Regions from separate parts of the Planococcus sp. SSTMD024 genome, predicted to be linked through region 3. Evidence: riboswitches for the same ligand, from Rfam matches in the RefSeq annotation. Region 3 holds a riboswitch; each other region holds the start of a gene.
What was found. A riboswitch is a leader RNA that binds a small molecule or an ion and turns the genes downstream of it on or off. The one in region 3 is predicted to bind S-adenosylmethionine.
Positions count from the first base shown of each region.

Region 1: another riboswitch for S-adenosylmethionine. It lies ahead of AB9R92_RS08775 (MetQ/NlpA family ABC transporter substrate-binding protein); the one in region 3 lies ahead of AB9R92_RS11320 (methionine ABC transporter ATP-binding protein).
Region 2: another riboswitch for S-adenosylmethionine. It lies ahead of AB9R92_RS14025 (methionine biosynthesis PLP-dependent protein); the one in region 3 lies ahead of AB9R92_RS11320 (methionine ABC transporter ATP-binding protein).

Region 1 covers NZ_JBGGNS010000021.1:364,838-368,782, forward strand. The annotation lists gene AB9R92_RS08770 (acyl-CoA dehydrogenase family protein) at 1-393, opposite strand, end outside; gene AB9R92_RS08775 (MetQ/NlpA family ABC transporter substrate-binding protein) at 414-1,244, opposite strand; SAM riboswitch class I at 1,354-1,472, opposite strand; gene AB9R92_RS08780 (SDR family NAD(P)-dependent oxidoreductase) at 2,161-2,916, shown strand; gene groL (chaperonin GroEL) at 2,995-3,945, opposite strand, start outside.
Region 2 covers NZ_JBGGNS010000022.1:1,084,826-1,088,770, reverse strand. The annotation lists gene AB9R92_RS14040 (cobalamin B12-binding domain-containing protein) at 1-412, opposite strand, end outside; gene AB9R92_RS14035 (hypothetical protein) at 417-785, opposite strand; gene AB9R92_RS14030 (antibiotic biosynthesis monooxygenase family protein) at 782-1,087, opposite strand; SAM riboswitch class I at 1,286-1,388, shown strand; gene AB9R92_RS14025 (methionine biosynthesis PLP-dependent protein) at 1,466-2,590, shown strand; gene AB9R92_RS14020 (aminotransferase class I/II-fold pyridoxal phosphate-dependent enzyme) at 2,583-3,755, shown strand; gene ystJ (NADP-dependent malic enzyme) at 3,902-3,945, opposite strand, start outside.
Region 3 covers NZ_JBGGNS010000022.1:506,485-510,429, reverse strand. The annotation lists gene AB9R92_RS11330 (MetQ/NlpA family ABC transporter substrate-binding protein) at 1-460, opposite strand, end outside; gene AB9R92_RS11325 (methionine ABC transporter permease) at 473-1,144, opposite strand; gene AB9R92_RS11320 (methionine ABC transporter ATP-binding protein) at 1,134-2,147, opposite strand; SAM riboswitch class I at 2,218-2,322, opposite strand; gene AB9R92_RS11315 (carbon-nitrogen family hydrolase) at 2,369-3,163, opposite strand; gene AB9R92_RS11310 (pyridoxal phosphate-dependent aminotransferase) at 3,249-3,945, shown strand, end outside.

The DNA.
Region 1 (3,945 bases), on a different contig from region 3:
TCCCGTCTGCTTTTCGGTCGCGCAATTATTGATCAACGCACCGCGCGCTTGGATGTCGTCGAATAAAGCCTCGAGCACCGATTCGTCCCATTTACCGGTCTCGCCCAAATCTTGAACGATGCCCATATGCCAGCCGATCGACAACCCGGTCGACCCGTCCGCGCGGCTGATCGCTTCCTGGTAGCGCAGCAGCTCCGACAAGGAAATACCCGCTCCGCCGTATTCTTTCGGAATCGTCAATGCCGGGTAATTGATCGCCTTCAGCTCAATGAAATTCTCAAACGGAAATTTCCGCTCCGAGTCGTTACGCGCAGCCCGTTCTGTAAATGGCGCCACCGTTTCATTCAATATGTCCATGCGTTCTTCAAATGTCTTTGCTTTCGTGATATCCATCATTCTTCACCTTTCTTTAGCTATTGCGCCCATTCCTCTGTCAAAATGAAGCCGTCGTACTGCTCATTCGACTCGATGTATTCCTGGAATTCCTCGGATTCGTAAGCGTCTTTCAAATCTTTCGCCCACTCAGTATCCGCGTTTTCTTCCTCGATCGTCACGACGATCCGGTGCTGCTCCGGCGTGTTCTCAATCTTCAAGGCATCGGTAATCTTGCGGTCCGGCGCATTGGCAATATAATTGCCGTTGACGACGCCAAAGTCAATGTCTTGCAGCGACACCAGGATTTGTGCCGGGTCCAATACTTTCAAGTCCAAGTCGTAATCGGCGCTTTCCACTGTGTTCAAATTAAAGTCCGTCACGCCTGCCTCATCTGACACCGTCACCCACCCGAGCTCCTCCAAGATGCGCACTGCGCGTTCCTGGTTGACCGGATCGTTCGGCAAGCCGATAGTCGAGCCGTCCTTCACTTCATCCAAGGATTGATGATGCTCGGAATACAAGCCTTGAGGCGCGCTCGGCACAAACGCGATGCCTGTCATCTCCATGCCGAGTTCCTCGTTGATTCCTTCCATATACGCCGTGCTCTGGAAAATGCTCGCATCGATCGAGCCTTCTTGCATCGCCGGGTTCAACTGCATGTTCTGGGAAAACGTTGTCGTATCCACTTTATACCCTTTCTCCTCTAAAATAGGCAAGATCCCTTCCTTGAATTGCTGCTCATATGTCCCGACGCCAAAACCGACACGCACTTCTTTCTTGTCTTCCCCGGAAGCTTCCCCGCTATCGCCGCATCCCGCAAGCAACAGCGCACCCGAAATCCCGAGCACTCCAACCCAACGCTTGTTCATCTGCCATCTCTCCTCGTTCTCCATTTTTTTGAATGAAACACTATCAACTCGCGGCTCAATAGAAAAAGCCCCTCTTCATAAAAAAGAAGAGAGGCGCACCGTCCGGCTCTTCTCATCTCTCAAATGCTCACGCACCTGCTGGATTTGGCACAGTTTCAAATTGGACATCCAATCTGTTCCGCTGCCGAAGCTTCAAAGGGCCAGTCCCTCCACTTCTCTGGATAAGAAATTATGTACTCGAAGTTAATGCCGAGTAATTTGATATGATTAATACAATAGCAGAGCTTTGATTTTATGGCAATAGGTCGTTTGGGGATTGCTCCATAAAAACACTCCTTCCCACTAAATCGGCAAGGAGTTTTAGACTGTCGAGAAAGTCAATAAGTCGTATTTTCCGAAGCTTATCGCACGACTCCGTGGGCTCGCGCCCAAGCCTCCTCAGTCGCTTCGAAACCCTTGTGCTCCCACATCTGCATAGCAGATGCGTCGCAAATGAATGCACTCAGCTAAGCTTCGCTCATTCATTCCTTGCGGGGTCTCGGTCGTCTCGCTAATCCAAAGGAGTCGAGCGAACGCTTCTCCAAATACTAAAATACTTCATTGATTTTTGATCGTAGAAAAGGTGATCACCTTTTCGATTTATAGTGGATCACAGAATTCATCCGCCTTTGTAGCATGCCAAATTTGAGGAGTTTCTATCAAATATATAAGTTTTATAAACACTTCGTACACCTGTGCTAGTAAGAGAATAGTGTATAATCTTCATCTAAGAACTCTCATAATTCCAAACACTCTAATATTGAATTTTCCAGTTTATAAAATGCTGTTTCTTTCTCTTCAGGAGCCAGCACATTTTTATGAGAGTTTCATTGTTTCTGTACATTTGCTATCTATTCATTTCAATGGAGGGATTCACATGAAATACACGGTTATCACAGGCGCCAGCTCAGGAATCGGATACGAAGCGGCCATGGCTTTCGCGACACGCGGCAAAAACTTGATTCTTGTCGCAAGAAGGGAAGCCGAGCTCAATAAGCTTAAAGAGAACATTCAAGACATGAACGGGAATCTCGAAGTCGTCATCAAACCCACAGACCTATCCGAAAGCGGGCAAGTCCACGCGCTGTACGAAGCCCTGAAGGAATACGACATCGAAACCTTCGTGAACAACGCCGGCTTCGGAAACAGCGCAACCGTCGCTGAACAGGATGTACATAAAACAGAAAAGATGTTGCGCGTAAATGTAGAAGCACTCACCACGCTTTCCACTCTTTATGCACATGATTATGCTGACCAAGAAGGCGCGCAGCTCATCAACATATCCTCTGACCTAGGTTACCGAATCGTGCCAAATGCCGTGACATACGCTGCAACCAAATTTTACGTGAGTGCATTTACAGAAGGCCTTGCCCAGGAACTGCAGGACAACGGCGCTCGGTTGAAAGTTAAAATACTCGCGCCATCCATGACCGAAACCGAATTCGTGAAAACGGCGCGGGAGCTTGACGATTTCAGCTATGGCGACAATGTGCAAAAGTTCCATACCGCAAAAGAGATGGCACAGTTTATGCTGGAGCTTTATGATAGCGAGCAAGTTCTTGGGAAGGTCAATAGTGAAAGCTATGAGTTTGAGTTGATGGATCCGGTTTTTCAGTATACTTCGAGGAAGTAGGAGCCCCTATAGTTCCAATATTTAAAAAATCCCCTCTCACATGATGTGAGAGAGGATTTTTCTAAATGGGCTGATGACTTACATCATGCCGCCCATGCCGCCCATATCAGGCATGCCGCCGCCAGCTGGTGCTGGTTCCGGGATGTCTGCTACGACTGCTTCAGTTGTCAGGAACATAGCTGCAACAGATGCTGCGTTTTGAAGTGCTGAACGCGTCACTTTCGTTGGGTCTACGATGCCTTGTTCAAGCATGTTGACCCATTCGCCTGTTGCCGCGTTGTAGCCGATGCCGACTTCTTCCGTTTTCAGGCGGTGAACGATGATCGAGCCTTCAAGGCCAGCGTTCGTTGCGATTTGGCGAACCGGCTCTTCAAGTGCACGGAGCACGATGTTGATGCCAGTCGCGACGTCGCCTTCTTGCTCTGTCGCAATTTGCGCCACTTGGTTGTAGACATTGATAAGCGCTGTACCGCCGCCTGCCACGATGCCTTCTTCAACCGCTGCGCGTGTTGCGTTCAATGCGTCTTCGATGCGCAGTTTACGCTCTTTCAGTTCTGTTTCAGTTGCTGCGCCGACTTTGATGACTGCTACGCCGCCAGCAAGTTTCGCGAGGCGCTCCTGCAGTTTTTCGCGGTCGAATTCAGAAGTCGTTTCTTCCAATTGGCTGCGGATTTGCGCCACGCGGGCGATGATTTTTTCGGAATCGCCGTTGCCTTCAACGATCGTCGTGTTGTCTTTAGAGACGACGACTTTCGCTGCGCGTCCAAGTTGTGCGATGTTTGTGGATTTCAGGTCAAGACCGAGGTCTTCTGTGATCACTTCAGCGCCAGTGAGTGCAGCAATGTCTTCGAGCATTGCTTTTCTGCGATCGCCGAAGCCAGGAGCTTTCACAGCCACTGCGTTGAATGTGCCGCGCAATTTGTTCACGACAAGTGTTGCCAACGCTTCGCCTTCCACATCTTCAGAGATGATGAGGAGCGGTTTGCTTTGCTGAACGACTTGCTCCAGCACTGGAAGGATTTCCTGGAT
Region 2 (3,945 bases), 580 kb from region 3:
CCGGCTGCCAGTCACCAGCCAATTCGAGAGCTGAATCGAGCGGCAAATTCGGCCCCATATAGCGGACATCATAACCTTCATCACGGAACATGGCCGCGACCATCTTGAGCCCGATGTAATGCTCTTCGCCTTCTGGGCCAAAGATCATCGCTTTTTTGCGGCCATCCTTATCTTTATTGCGTAGTTCCGTAGCGGACAAGACAAAATCGCAAACGGCGGTTGCCAAATGCTCTTCTGCCACCGAAATCTCATTTTGTTCCCATAATTCGCCGATGCGGTACATCGCCGGCGTCAAGAGTTCGCCGTAAAGCTGTTCATGTGAATGGCTTTCCAGGAAATCCTGGACGTATTTCAAAGCTTCCTCTTCCTCCCCTTGGAGAAAAAGATCCGAAAGCTGTGTTGACTCGTTCATTTGATCAGCTCCTTTTATGTGGAGGGAGCTCCAATAACCGGACTGCGCGATCGAGGCAGCCCCGCATGAAATCTCCTTGCGTTGTTTCCGTATAGCGCGGCACGATTTCGATAAGCCGCCTGAAATTATCGATGATGAGCGCAGTTTCCACGTTGCGGCTTACGAGCACCGTCTCGAGCCAGATGGCATAATCGAGAAAGGATTGTTCGCTCTGCAGCTCCCAAGCCGTTTCGAGATAATCCAAGTGATGATGATTGTCCTTGACGGTATGTTCATATCCCCTATCGCCGAAACGCTCCCATAAATTCGGGTACGCTTCGTAAATGCCGTCTGCCGTGTCGGTTGCGATTTGCTGTTTCTGCTCCAGGTTCATTCGGCCACCACTTCGTATTGATGGACTTTCGGGACGATTCCCGCGAGTTCCTGGTCTGGGTAGTTCTTCTCCAGGTCATGGATTTCCTTGAACTCCTGGCTCTTGACCCAGTTCATGTATGCCTGTTTGGACTGCCATTCCAGGTGGACGGTCAGTTCGTGGCGCTTTTTCGTGTTCTGGATCAACCGGAATGAAGTGAAGCCTTCCGCCTGGTCCACGCGCCGTGAACGTTTTCGGTATATTTCTATGACGTCTTGCACTTTGTCTACCGGTACACTGACGGTCGATGTGACGATGTACATAATTTCAGAACCCCTTTGCAACTGGCCTTGCGGCGGCCAGGCATGATAAAAGTATACCTCAGCATACCATTTCAGCCTCCGAAATAAAAGTGAGCGCCTTTTCTGGAATCGCAAGAGTATTTTCAATATTCCGCTTGTATTTCTTAAGCGATTGCCGTATGATGGAAAACATCAACCAACCACAACTATATAAAATGATTCTTATCTAGAGAGATGGAGGGATTTGGCCCTGTGAAGTCTCAGCAACCGGACGAGTTTGTCACGGTGCTAATTCCAATAGGCGTAGCCTAGTAGATGAGGAGATGGCATATACAGCAGGGGCTTTCTTCTTATCATAGAAGAACGCCCCTGCTTTTTGATTTTGAAAGGATGAGGATCATGACACAACATAGTTTAGAAACGCGCCTGGTGCAGCTGGGCAATCGCAGCGACGAACGGACCGGGGCGGTCAATCCCCCGATTTACCTTTCTACCGCCTATGAACACGAAGGCCTTGGCAAATCCACGGGCTACGACTATACGCGGACAAAAAATCCGACACGCCAGCTGCTTGAAGAAGGAATCGCAAACTTAGAAGGCGGCGATGCAGGATTTGCGTGCAGCTCCGGCATGGCCGCGATCCAATTGGTCCTCTCTCTGTTCCGCCCGAACGATGAAATTTTGCTTCCTGAGGATATTTACGGGGGCACATACCGATTGCTGGAACAATATGAAGAAAAATACCATATCCGTCCCGTATACGATTCCTTCATCGATCCAAAGACGGTTGAAGCGAAAATCAATGCCAATACGAAAGCGATTTTCATCGAAACGCCGACCAACCCGCTGATGCAGGAGATCGATTTGGAAATATACGCCCAACTGGCGAAGCGCCATAATTTGCTGTTGATTGTCGACAACACCTTCCTGACGCCTTTCTTGCAGCAGCCGCTCGCAATCGGCGCTGATATCGTGCTGCACAGCGCAACCAAATACATCGGCGGCCATAACGATGTACTTGCCGGGCTTGTCGCCGCAAAAGGCAAGACTTTATGCGAAGAGCTTTTCAACGCCCACAACTCGGCTGGCGCTGTGCTGTCGCCGCTCGATTCCTGGCTGTTGATCCGCGGCTTGAAAACTTTGCCGCTTCGCATGCGCCAGCACGAAGCGAATGCCAAGGAACTCGCCCGCTTCCTTGAAACGCAAGAGACCGTGACAGACGTGCTGTATCCGGGAAAAGGCGGCATGCTGTCGTTCCGCCTGCGTGAAGAACAATGGATCGGGGAATTCCTCGAGAGCCTATCGCTCATCACGTTCGCCGAAAGCCTCGGCGGTGTGGAAAGTTTCATCACCTATCCTGCGACGCAGACCCATGCCGATATGCCGGTCGCGGAACGCACGGCGCGCGGCGTCTGTAACCGCCTGCTCCGCTTCTCGGTAGGCGTAGAGCAGGCAGAAGATTTGATTGCTGATTTATCGCAAGCCCTGGCCAAACTGGAAAAGGAGGTCGTTTCCCATGAGTGAACGACGCGAGACGAAATTGATCCATTCCGCAGGCATCGATCCATTAACAGGCGCAGTCAATGTGCCGATTTATTTATCATCGACTTTCCACCAGGAAAGCATCGATTCGTTCGGCCCATTTGATTACAGCCGCTCCGGCAACCCGACGCGCAAATCACTTGAGGAAACGATCGCCAAACTTGAAGGCGGCGCACGGGGCTTGGCCTTTTCTTCCGGCATGGCGGCCATTTCATCGGCATTCATGCTGTTGAAAGCCGGCGACCATGTGCTCGTTTCAGAAGACGTGTACGGCGGCACTTACCGCTTCATCACGGAAGTGCTGGAAAAATTCAAAGTCGATTACACATTCGTCGACATGACCGACCTTGGCGAAGTGGCCGCGGCTTTCCTGCCGAATACGAAAGTGGTTTACATCGAAACCCCTTCCAATCCCGTCATGAAAATCACCGATATCGAAATGGCCGCCAAACTGGCAAAGGCGAATGACGCGATGACGTTTGTCGATAACACGTTCATGACACCGCTTTACCAGAATCCGCTTGAACTCGGCGCGGATATCGTGCTTCACAGCGCGACGAAGTTCCTGTCTGGCCATAGCGATATCACAGCTGGGCTGGCGGTGACAAAAGATGCCGGCCTCGGGGAACAATTGGCCTTCATCCAAAACACATTCGGCTCTGTGCTCGGCGCACAGGACTCTTATACATTGATTCAAGGCATCAAAACGCTCGGCGCCCGCACGAAACAATCCGGCGAGACGACCGCACGCATTGCGGAATATTTGCATAGGCATCCGCTTGTCGAGGAAGTCTATTATCCGGGCTTTTCGTTCCATCCCGGAAACCCAATCCATAGCCGCCAGGCAAGCCATGCAGGCTGTGTGCTGTCGTTCCGCCTGGCGGATAAAGACGCAGCCCGCATTCTTGTGGATACTTTGGAGATCCCGGTATTTGCTGTCAGCCTTGGCGCCGTCGAATCGATCCTGTCCTATCCGGCTACCATGTCCCATGCGGCCATGCCCCCCGCTGAACGTGAAAAACGCGGCATCACCGATGGGCTTCTGCGTTTCTCTGCAGGGCTCGAGCATCCCGATGACTTAATCAACGACTTCAGCCAGGCGCTCGAAAAAATTGCCATCGCCAAAGGACTCAGCGTCGCTGATTGATTGTGCTCATTAAAAAAGACTGTCCCCCTCGTCATCTAACTGACGAAGCCGGACAGTCTTTTTTTTATGCCTTTTCATCCTGCAGCCACGAAACCTAAGAAAGCCTGAATTCCAGGGGGAGGGGAATTCAGGCTTTCTTCTATTTATTATAAGACAATCTGCTGGGCAGGCTCTTTGAGCGATACTTTGG
Region 3 (3,945 bases):
GCAGCATCAATAATGCACGCGCGCCGTTGACTGGATCGTTCGGAATCGCGATGGTCGCCCCGTCGGATACCGCATTCAAGGAATCGAACTCATTGGAGTAGATGCCCATCGGCGCGGTCGGGACCGTAATCAAGGCACTCAAATCCATATCGTTTTCTGTTTCGAAATTCTCCAGGTAAACGGTGTGCTGGAACAAGTTGGCGTCGATCTCGCCGTTGTTCAACGCATTGTTCGGCTGGATATAATCGCTGAATTCGATTGTTTCCACTGTATAGCCTTTTTCTTCAAGCGCCGGCACGATCGCTGCGTTCAGCATATCGCTATAAGGGCCCGCTGTTGCGCCGAGCTTGATGTCTTTCGACGCTTCGCCGCCTTCTGTCGTTCCTGTGTCTGCTTCTTCTCCGCCGCATGCAGCCAGTGCGAGCGCGCTCGCTGCCAATATCCATGTGAGTTTCTTCATGTCATTCTCCCCTTATCGTTTATCCAGTTTTTTGGCGGTAAAGTCGCCGGCCTGTTGAATCAATTGGACGAGCACGATCAAAATGACGACCGTCACGATCATGATCGTATTATCATAGCGGTAATAACCGAAGCGGATCGCCAAATCACCGATGCCGCCGCCACCGACCACGCCTGCCATCGCGGAATAGGCGATGAGGCTGATGACCGTCAGCGTGATGCCTTGGATGAGGCTCGCTTTCGCTTCCGGCAAGAGCACATCTTTGATGATCATCCACGGCGTGGCGCCGACTGCGATGGCCGCTTCGATGACGCCTTTATCGATGTCACGGAGCGCCGTTTCCACGATGCGCGCAAAAAACGGAATCGCTGCCACCGACAAGGAAACGCTCGCTGCGACCGGCCCGATGGTCGTGCCGGTAATCAATTGCGTCAGCGGGATGAGTGCTACGAGCAAAATGATGAACGGAATCGACCGGACGATGTTGACGATAAATCCGATGACGGAATTGACCGGGCGATTTTCCCAGAACAAGCCGCGGTCTGTGATGAACAATAAAATGCCGAGCGGCAAGCCGATAACAAGCGCCACGCCAAGCGAGATGCCGATCATGATTAAAGTCTGGTAAAAGGCCACTTGGATTTCCGGCCATAATTCAATGATTCTTTCCCATTCAATTCCCATGATCCATCACCTCCACAATCGCTTCACGCTGCTCTAGGTAGTGAATCGCCTGACTCACATCTGCTTGAGCGCCTTTCAGTTCCATAACGAAAATGCCGAGTGGCAACTCCTGGATGTATTCAATCGCCCCGTGCAGGAAATTCCCTTTGACCGGATAGCTTTGCAGCATATCGGAAATAATGCCATCGCCGGCGACTTCGCCTTTGAACAAGACTTTGACGATCGTGCCGTCGCATTTTTTCAGGATTTCTTCCGGCACGTTGAACGATACGACGCTCGAGATGAATTCCTTTGTCAACGCGGTCTTTGGATCGGCGAAAATATCGTAGACACGGCCTTCTTCGATGACGCGTCCGCTTTGCATGACCGCCATGCGGTCGCAAATTTCCTTGACGACGTTCATCTCGTGCGTAATCAACACAATCGTGATATTGAGCTTGCGGTTGATGTCTTTCAATAAGCGCAGAATCGATAAAGTCGTATTCGGGTCGAGCGCGGATGTCGCTTCGTCGCATAACAGCACGGCCGGGTCATTGGCGAGTGCGCGGGCGATGCCGACGCGCTGCTTCTGTCCGCCGCTCAGCTGTGCCGGGTAGACCCCCCGCTTGTCAGACAAGCCGACCATTTCGAGCAGTTCATCGACGCGCGGTCCGATTTTCTTGCTCGGCGTTCCGGCTGCGCGAAGGGCGAACGAAATATTCTCAGCGACCGTCTTTTGGCTGATCAAGTAGAAATGCTGGAAGATCATGCCGATTTTGAGCCGTGCTTTCCGCAAGCCGTCGCCACGCAGCTTCGTTAAATCCTGGCCGCCGACTTTCACGGTGCCTGACGTTGGCCGTTCAAGCAAGTTGATGCAGCGGATGAGGGAACTTTTTCCGGCGCCGGAATAGCCGACGATGCCGAAGATTTCACCGGTCTTCACTTCCAAAGTGACATCATCGACGCCTTTGACCGTGCCGTGTTTCGTTTGATAAGTTTTGCTCAGTTGTTCGATTTGAATCATGCTGTCCACTCCCCCAGGCAAATAAAAAATGCCTCTTTTATCAAAAAGAGACATCGAAAATTAACATTTCGACTTATCTTTCAGAATGAAGTTCATTCTGCAGGACTTGGCACCTTCCCATGCTGGGGGTTGCCGGACGTCATAGGGCCTTACCCTCGGTCTCTCTTGATAAGCATGCGTATTTGGTTGTTTTCAATATTACCTGCACGGGCAACAGCTTGTCAATGCGATTTTTCAAACTTTTTGTACAATGGCACACGGCGGTCGTCGAATACCGGGATGCGGCCCCGCACTTCGTCGACTTCGGAAAGGTCGATATCGGTATAGCCGATGCCTTCCTCCTGGTCCATATCCATCCGCACTTCGCCCCAAGGCGCGATGACCATCGAATGGCCGCCGAACTCATTTTTCGGGTCGCTGCCGACCCGGTTTGCGGCGATGATAAAGCATTGGTTCTCAATCGCGCGCGCCTGCAGCAGGATGCGCCAATGATCGATGCGCGCTGCCGGCCATTCCGCAGGCACGAAAATCGCCTTCGCGCCGTTCAGCGCTTGTGCGCGCAGCCATTCCGGAAAGCGGATGTCGTAACAGATGACGCCGCCATAGGTCTCCCCGTCCAGCTCGAATGTGCCGAGCGACTGGCCTTCTTCAAGGTGGATATGCTCATCCATCAAGCCGAAGCGGTGCGCTTTGTCGTACTCTGAAACGAGTGCGCCCGTGCTGTCGACCACATACATCGTATTGTAGAAACCGTCCTCTTTCTTCGTGGAGACCGAGCCCCCGACGATATGAACCTTGTGCTCTTTGGCGAATCGCTTCAAGAAATCCGCAGTTCGGCCATTGCCGTCCGCAAGTTCATCAAGTTCGGTCAAGGCATAGCCGGTATTCCACATTTCAGGCAGGACGATAAGCTGTGCGCCGTTTTCTGCCGCTTTTTCCAAATAACCTTTCACGCGCTGAAAATTCGTTTCGGGGTCGCCGAAAGCGATATTCATCTGCACACAAGCGATCTTCATATACTCTCCCCCTGTAGACAGTTTAGATTAAACTCTATAAGATTTGAGGTAGATGTGCAATTATTTAGAAAACAAGGAGGATTCCATGGACTTTTCAAATCGCTTAAAAAATCTTCCGGATCAATTTTTCGCCACGCTTGTCGCGAAAGTTTCCAAAGCGGCCGACGAGGGGCGCGATGTCATCAATCTGGGTCAAGGCAATCCCGACCAGCCGACACCGCCGCACATTGTCAAGGCGTTGCAAGAAGCAGTAGCCGATCCGAAAACGCACCGCTACTCACCGTTTCGCGGGCTTGGCACTTTGCGCCAGGCCGCCGCAGATTTCTATAAACGGGAATACGGCGTCGACATCGACCCCGACCTTGAAGTCGCCATCATGTCCGGCACGAAAATTGGCTTTGTCGAATTGCCGGTTGCCTTGCTTAACCCCGGGGATTCGCTTTTATTGCCAGACCCGGGCTATCCGGATTATTTATCGGGCGCACCGCTCGCCGACATCGAACTCGATTTGATGAAGCTCGAGCAGGCAAATGGCTATTTGCCGAACTATGACGCAGTGTCAGAGTCGATTCGCAAACGCGCCAAACTCATGTATTTGAATTACCCAAACAACCCGACCGGCGCTACAGCCAACCAGCCTTTCTTTGACGAGACCGTGCAGTTCGCCAAAGACAACGATCTTGCGGTAGTGCATGATTTCGCTTACGGGGGCATCGGATTCGACGGCCAAAAACCGGTCAGCTTCCTGCAGTCCGAAGGGGCGAAAGATGTCGGCATTGAAA